One region of the Cohaesibacter marisflavi genome, then DNA from elsewhere that is predicted to be linked to it. Evidence: riboswitches for the same ligand, from Rfam matches in the RefSeq annotation. Region 1 holds a riboswitch; each other region holds the start of a gene.
The links. A riboswitch is a leader RNA that binds a small molecule or an ion and turns the genes downstream of it on or off. The one in region 1 is predicted to bind cobalamin.
Positions count from the first base shown of each region.

Region 1 (2,199 bases):
ACACTCAAGCCGTGTTTCAAGCGAAAGCCAGCTTCCAGAATGGTTTGACCGACAAGGTTGGATTCCTGCGGAATGACCAAATCGGCCATGCCGAGTTCGCGCGCTGAAAGGTGATAGTCATGTTCCCCCAGGGGCGTTATTTTTACTCCCAGAAAGGCGGCCTCTTCCTCGGATAGTGGCGCATCGACAACGCCGAACAGGACATCGTCTGCCTCAAAGGTCGTTTCCGTATCCACCGAGATCACTTCAGGCTTGTCGCCTTTTTCGCCTCTGCGCTCCAGTGCAAATAGTGTGATGCCAACGGCGCTGCGCAGTCTGGCACTGACCACGGTTTCTCCCACCAGCTTTGACTCGGCATTGACGGTGAGGCGAACAATCTTGTCCTCGATATCGTAAGTCCTCAGCAGGCTTTGCAGTGTCCGTCGACCCTTGTTGGTCACATGTTCGCCACTGGCTTTTCTGGGAAGCAGAAACCGGCCGTAGATGAGCATATGTATGATGGCCATTGCCAGCATGATGAGGCCGATGGGGGTGAAGATGAAGAAGTTGAACGGCTCCATACCAGCCTTTTGCAACTCCGCATTGACCACAAGGTTGGGAGGCGTGCCGATCAGCGTTAGCATACCGCCGATGAGGGCGCCATAGGCCAGTGGCAAAAGCAGGCGGGAAGGCGAGATGGCTGCCCGGTTGGCCAGACGAATGGCAATCGGAATGAAGATAGCGCCCGAGCCGGTAACGCTCATGACCGACGCCAGCGCAGCAACAGCCAGCATGAGCAGTGTGATCAGTTTCCATTCCTTGTCGCCGGCAATCTGAACGATCTTGTCGCCCACGGCATAGGAGATGCCGGTTTGGGCCAACGCCTCGCCGACAATGAACAAGCCGGCGATCAGAATGACCACGGTGGAGCCGAAGCCGGAAAGCATTTCCGAAGGGGTAAGAACGCCGCTCAGGCCAAGAGACAGCATGACGATGATGGCGACAAGATCCAGTCGTAGCTTGTCGGCAAGGAAAAGAACCACCGCGACGCCGAGCACGATGAAGGTGAAAATCATATCCCAGGGCATAAATTACTTCCTGTTGGATGAGGCAAAGAACTGACAAGGACAGCGCATTTAAGGGAGCAAAGGGACAAAATGTCTGCTCCCTGCAATGGCAAATACCTGCAAGTCGGCCCGCTTTCTAAAAATGGGTTACAGGTGGGTGCTCAAGCGCAGCTCTGGAAATGGACCAACGAAACGGTCTGAATGATCGGTTTTCAATTGGTGGTACCACTTTCGGCCTGGGGTCTTTGGGGGAGAGTTTGTGGCATCAAGCATAATCCCGTGCTCCTTTTGCGACAGGGCTCAAGGAGGTGGGAATGGAACGGTCAATGTGGCTCGCCTTCTCAGCAAGCGGAAGCAACAGATCTGCCATGCTACCCTCTACCAGGACGCCCCGCCCGGGTTGGTTGAAACAGTGATCGGCAGGTCTCCTGGCTCGCGGGTCGTCATACTCTCCCACCTTCCCGGATCCTTCCTGATCCAGTGGTATCATGGGGAATACTCGTCGCTTACAGTTGCGGGGACAGCTCCGGATTTATGGCCGATGAAAACCGGTCACGCACCGGATTCCCTTTTCATTCCATAAGGAAACCGATAAGTGCCATTCTCTCCATCTAAAGTCTAATGTCAACGGAAGTTCGTTCACGTGTGCGATAGGCGCACAGATTTAGAGCGCCTTTCCTGAGTTTTTAGCGCATCAAGTGCCACTGGTCTTGATGTTCGGTGCGTGCCTTCTGGCTGGTCGCTTAAGGGCACAGCGTTTTGATTGCGTCGGCAAGTTGCTCAAGATCGCTTTCTGTGACATGCAGATGTGGAGCGAAGCGCAAGGCATTACCCCGGCGACTGATATAGATCTTTCTGGCAGCCAAATCTGCGGTGATGCTGGGCGAGAGGGCTTTTTCTGAGGAGGCGCCCAGAATATGCGGGCTGCGGAAGGCTTCCGGCACGGGCTGAAACCCGACCGGTTCCAGCAATTGGGCAATGCGCTCATTGATACTGCGAAGAGAGGTGGCGATCGTCTCTATGCCCCAATCTCCCAATTGGCGCAGGCCGATAAGGCCCGCTGGCAGTATGGTCGGAATGGATTTCTGTCCCATGTCAAAGCGACGGGCGCCCGGTTGGTACTGATCGGTGTAGTTGACCAGATTCTCGAACG
Region 1 is NZ_OY762534.1:4,915,533-4,917,731, forward strand. Features, by position in the region: gene ACKPCT_RS22795 (SLC13 family permease) at 1-1,067, opposite strand, end outside; cobalamin riboswitch at 1,448-1,654, opposite strand; gene ACKPCT_RS22800 (aminotransferase class V-fold PLP-dependent enzyme) at 1,790-2,199, opposite strand, start outside.

Region 2 (2,199 bases), 1.7 Mb from region 1:
CGAGCACCGATATACCTCCGAAGGCGAAAAAGACGGCTTGCAGAAGCAACGCCACGAACAATGCGGGAAATGCAGCCCAGCCGAGAATAATCCCGGCCAGACCGTTCAGGATGAGATGCACGCTCGAAAATCCCAGCGGAACATGGATCAGCGATGCAACAAAAAATGTTGCACTGAGCACACCCGCAGCCGGAATGAGGTCCATCGTCAACTTCCGCAAGCCTACGACGATGCCAACTGCGGACATAGCGGACCCCACAATCAGCACCTCGTTGGAAAGAGCACCATCAACGATATGCATGGCGCACCCTCCGGCTGTGACATGGAAGGCTATTTGAGGTCATAAGCTCTCACCCAAATAACAGCATCCTGAGAAAGCTCCTTGCCTTCAAACTCGGTATCAGGCCCTATACCAAGAGCCGCAAAGCCCCAGAAGCCAGCCTTTGGAATACCGAAGGTGAAATAGCCATTCTCATCGGAAAGAGCGACCACAGCGCCACCCGGAGCAGGATCCACGCTCACTTCGCCTGGAGTGTTGGTTTCCATGTTTGGCGCAGCTGCGATATATTCAATTTCGATTTCAGCACCTGCCACCGGCTTGCCTTGCGAAAGGACGCGCCCGGTAAAAGTGGATCCGGCAAGAATATTGGTCGGCTTGTTGAGCGGGACTATTTCGGTTTTGAGCCCAGCGGGTTCATTCCAATCAGTGGGAAGCCCGCCCTTATTCAGATAGCTCTTAGCGATCTGCTGGATATAGATATCTTCGCTCTCTTCATAATAGGGAGCAGGCCGCACGACGAGCGTATAGTCGCCGCTGCGCTTAACCTTCACACTGGCGTCGAACGCATCTGCGTCATTGGCTGAGCCCTGAAAACGCATGGGCACCAGTGTGTCCATCAGGTCAATCTTCTTGCCTTTATGCAGGGCATAAAAGGCTTCCGGCGTGCCCATATCCATAACATGGCCATTTTCAAACGGATGCCAGAATATGAGTTTCAGCGGAACATCGCCCGCTTTGACCAGATTAACCTGTGGGGTATAGACCAGCTGAAAATGCGCATTAGCGGCGCTGGAAACCATGAGGGCGGAAGCTAAAAGCGCCCCTGTCAGTAATTTATGCATAGAGTCATCTCCTGTCGGCAACAAGCCAATTTGGAGACGCTGTGGGAATGGAAGTATCGGCAAGGGACTGCTGGTGTAAAATAGGGCACCAGACTATCTCTCTACCCAACGCTCACCCCGGCGTCTTGTTTAGAGGCGGCAAGGCTGACTATTCAGCCTGTACCAGTCTGATGGCAGGTCTCCTGGCTCACGGGTCATAGCAATTGACTAAACCTTCCCAACACCCCGGTGTCAGTGGATTTCTCTAATCAATCGCTCGCCGCTTACAGTTGCGGGGGCAGCCATGGAGTCGGTCCCTGATGGGTAAGCCTCACCATGTTCCCTTTTCATTTTCTCATCACGCCTGGACGAGAAAAACCATCGAACAATTCATGTGTAGGATTGCAAGCAAGGCATGTCAACTCGCCTTTGGCCCGCCCTATGATTTGGACACAGAAAAGCTGAATTAAATCAGCAATTTTCCTAATACTCGATGCCTTCCTGTGCCTTGATACCAGACCGGAACGGATGCTTGATCAGCGTCATTTCGGTCACCAGATCCGCAATTTCAATTAGCTCATCCTTTGCGTTGCGACCGGTGATAACAACATGGGTATCATCTGGCTTTTCTTCGCTCAGGAACTCCACGATTTCCTCAATCGGCAGATAGTCATAACGCAAGACGATGTTTAACTCATCCAGCAGCACGAAGCGGTTTTCCGGATCGAGAATCGCTTCCTTTGCCGCGTCCCATGCTGCGCGGGCATTGGCGATGTCCTTGTTACGATCCTGCGTCTCCCAAGTGAAGCCCTCGCCCATGGCCTTGATCGTTACCTGCTCGGGGAACTTTTCCAGCATGCGCTTTTCGCCCGAATCCCAAGCACCCTTGACGAACTGGATGACGGCGATCTTATGCCCGTGTCCGATGGAGCGGAAGGCCATGCCGAAGGCGGCGGTGGATTTGCCCTTGCCCTTGCCCGTATGAACGATGATCAGGCCTTTTTCCTCGGTCTTGGTGGCGAGGATTTTTTCACGCGCGGCCTTTTTCTTTTTCATCTTTTCTGCATGGCGAGCGTCGAGCTCTTCCTGCGTCATACC
Region 2 is NZ_OY762534.1:1,495,353-1,497,551, forward strand. Features, by position in the region: gene cbiM (cobalt transporter CbiM) at 1-301, opposite strand, end outside; gene ACKPCT_RS07900 (DUF4198 domain-containing protein) at 331-1,122, opposite strand; cobalamin riboswitch at 1,278-1,499, opposite strand; gene cobO (cob(I)yrinic acid a,c-diamide adenosyltransferase) at 1,585-2,199, opposite strand, start outside.
Region 2: it holds a riboswitch for cobalamin, as region 1 does, so the genes downstream of both, ACKPCT_RS07900 (DUF4198 domain-containing protein) here and ACKPCT_RS22795 (SLC13 family permease) in region 1, are expected to answer to the same signal.

Region 3 (2,199 bases), 1.7 Mb from region 1:
TTCTACGCCAACATGGCAGAACGCGTCGCGACTGCCGTTGTGAAGGGCGAATATGATCGCGCTATTCTTTGCTGCGGCACCGGTATCGGGGTTGCCATGTCAGCCAACAAGGTGCACGGCATCCGGGCTGCACAATGCCATGATACTTATTCCGCCGAGCGCGCTGCGCTTTCCAACAATGCCCAGATTATCACGATGGGCGCACGGGTGATCGGTGCTGAATTGGCAAAAACCATTGCGGATACCTTTTTTGAAAATACGGAATTCTTTGATGTCAACGGGCGCTCCGCAGGCAACGTCAATGCTGTTGACGAATTGGATGCGCGTAACCGCTAGTCCGGCATGAAGGCAAGCCGAAAGCGTTGTTGAGTGCCTCTAAATAGCCGCTACGCTTCGATTTATCGTGAAAAGTCCGATCCATCCGGTATCGGGCTTTTTCTTTGTCTTGGTCTCGAATTTGCCGCAGTATCACTTTGGAGAAATTCCAGCCTCAGGCACCATAATGATTTTGAACAAGATTGACATCAGCGGGCCAATCACGCAAAAAGAGATCGGATGGTTCTTCCCTAGACAGACTCAGGGAAGATGAAAAGGGAACATGGTGCGGACGACCCAACTCGGGGCCTATGCCATGGCTGCCCCCGCAACTGTAAGCGGATTGCCTTGTTTTGTAACCACTGAACCAAAGGGTTTGGGAAGGGAGCAGGGCGCAAGACCGTGAGCCAGGAGACCTGCCAGCCACCACTATTCTCACTAACCGGTCGGGGTGTATCGGAGATGAGGCAAATTGATTTTTGCTTCCTTGCTTTTCCCTCCCTGCTATCGGCGTGTTTCGTTGAACTCGGTATCAAAAGCCTTCATGCTTTGATGCGAAGTTAGGATCATGCTTTGAAAAATAAGGCAATTTTGCAAATCTGCAGCACTTGCAACAGCGCGGCAGTCAAACAGAATCCGGAAAGACTAGCCACAGAATGTCCTGAGGGCGAGAAGCTGCTTGGCGCGGTGCATTCCGCTGTGAAGGCCGATGCCGATCTGGATGGCCAACTCGTCATTCAGGCCGCCCGTTGCATGAGCAGCTGCAAGCGCAGCTGTGTTGTCGCTCTTCTGGCAAAGGACAAATATCAGTTCGTCGTCGGAGAACTCGACAGCAGCGCCGACAGGGTCGACGATCTTGTTGCCTTTGCAAAAAGCTATGTCGAGGCTGAAGACGGCTTGCCGCAATGGCGCGAACGCCCGCAGCATATTCGCAAGAACACCATCGCCCGGTTACATCCTTTCCCTTCTGAATTCTCAAACGACTCCTAGAGGCTCATCATGTCTTTCAAGGCTCCTCTGTCATCGCCCAAAATTCCAGCCACCGTTGTGACCGGCTTTCTCGGCTCCGGCAAAACCACGCTTATCCGCCATCTGATTGAACAGGCCGGGGACAAGAAAATTGCTCTCATCGTCAATGAATTTGGCGATATGGGGTTCGACGGCGAAATGATTTCCAGCTGCGGCAATCCCAATTGCACCGAAGACGATGTTGTCGAACTGAAAAACGGCTGCATCTGCTGCACGGTGGCCGACGAATTCCTGCCGACCATGGAAATGTTGCTCAAGCGCGAACCGCGTCCGGAGCATATCGTTATCGAAACGTCTGGTCTTGCATTGCCTCTGCCTCTTGTTCAGGCCTTCCAATGGCCCAGCGTGCGCGCTTCAGTGACCGTCGACGGCGTGATTACCATCGCCGATGCCGCAGCGCTGAGCGAAGGCCACTATAGCGTCGATGAAGAGGCCGTTGTGCGTCAACGGGAACAGGATGACTCAATCGATCACGAAAATCCGATTGATGAGCTCTTCAATGATCAGCTCAAATGCGCGGACATGATTGTGATTTCCAAGGCTGATCTCATTGATGAAGATGCCATGGCGAGGGTGGAAGCGATCATTGCGGAGCATCGGCGCGATGGGGTGAAAACCATTCACTCGGCCAATGGCAATGTTTCGACCGCTGTGCTTTTGGGCCTTGAAGCGGGCGCGGAAGAAGATCTCGACAGCCGAGAAGCCGCGCATGATCATCACCATCACAATGACGACCATGATCACGATCACGAGCACGATGATGATCATGACCACCACCATCATCACCACCATCACGACCATGATGACTTCCATTCCGCAGTAGTCGCGCCGCGCGCCTTTGCCTCGATGGATGCG
Region 3 is NZ_OY762534.1:1,501,615-1,503,813, reverse strand. Features, by position in the region: gene ACKPCT_RS07925 (RpiB/LacA/LacB family sugar-phosphate isomerase) at 1-336, shown strand, start outside; cobalamin riboswitch at 540-753, shown strand; gene ACKPCT_RS07920 (DUF1636 domain-containing protein) at 889-1,305, shown strand; gene cobW (cobalamin biosynthesis protein CobW) at 1,315-2,199, shown strand, end outside.
Region 3: it holds a riboswitch for cobalamin, as region 1 does, so the genes downstream of both, ACKPCT_RS07920 (DUF1636 domain-containing protein) here and ACKPCT_RS22795 (SLC13 family permease) in region 1, are expected to answer to the same signal.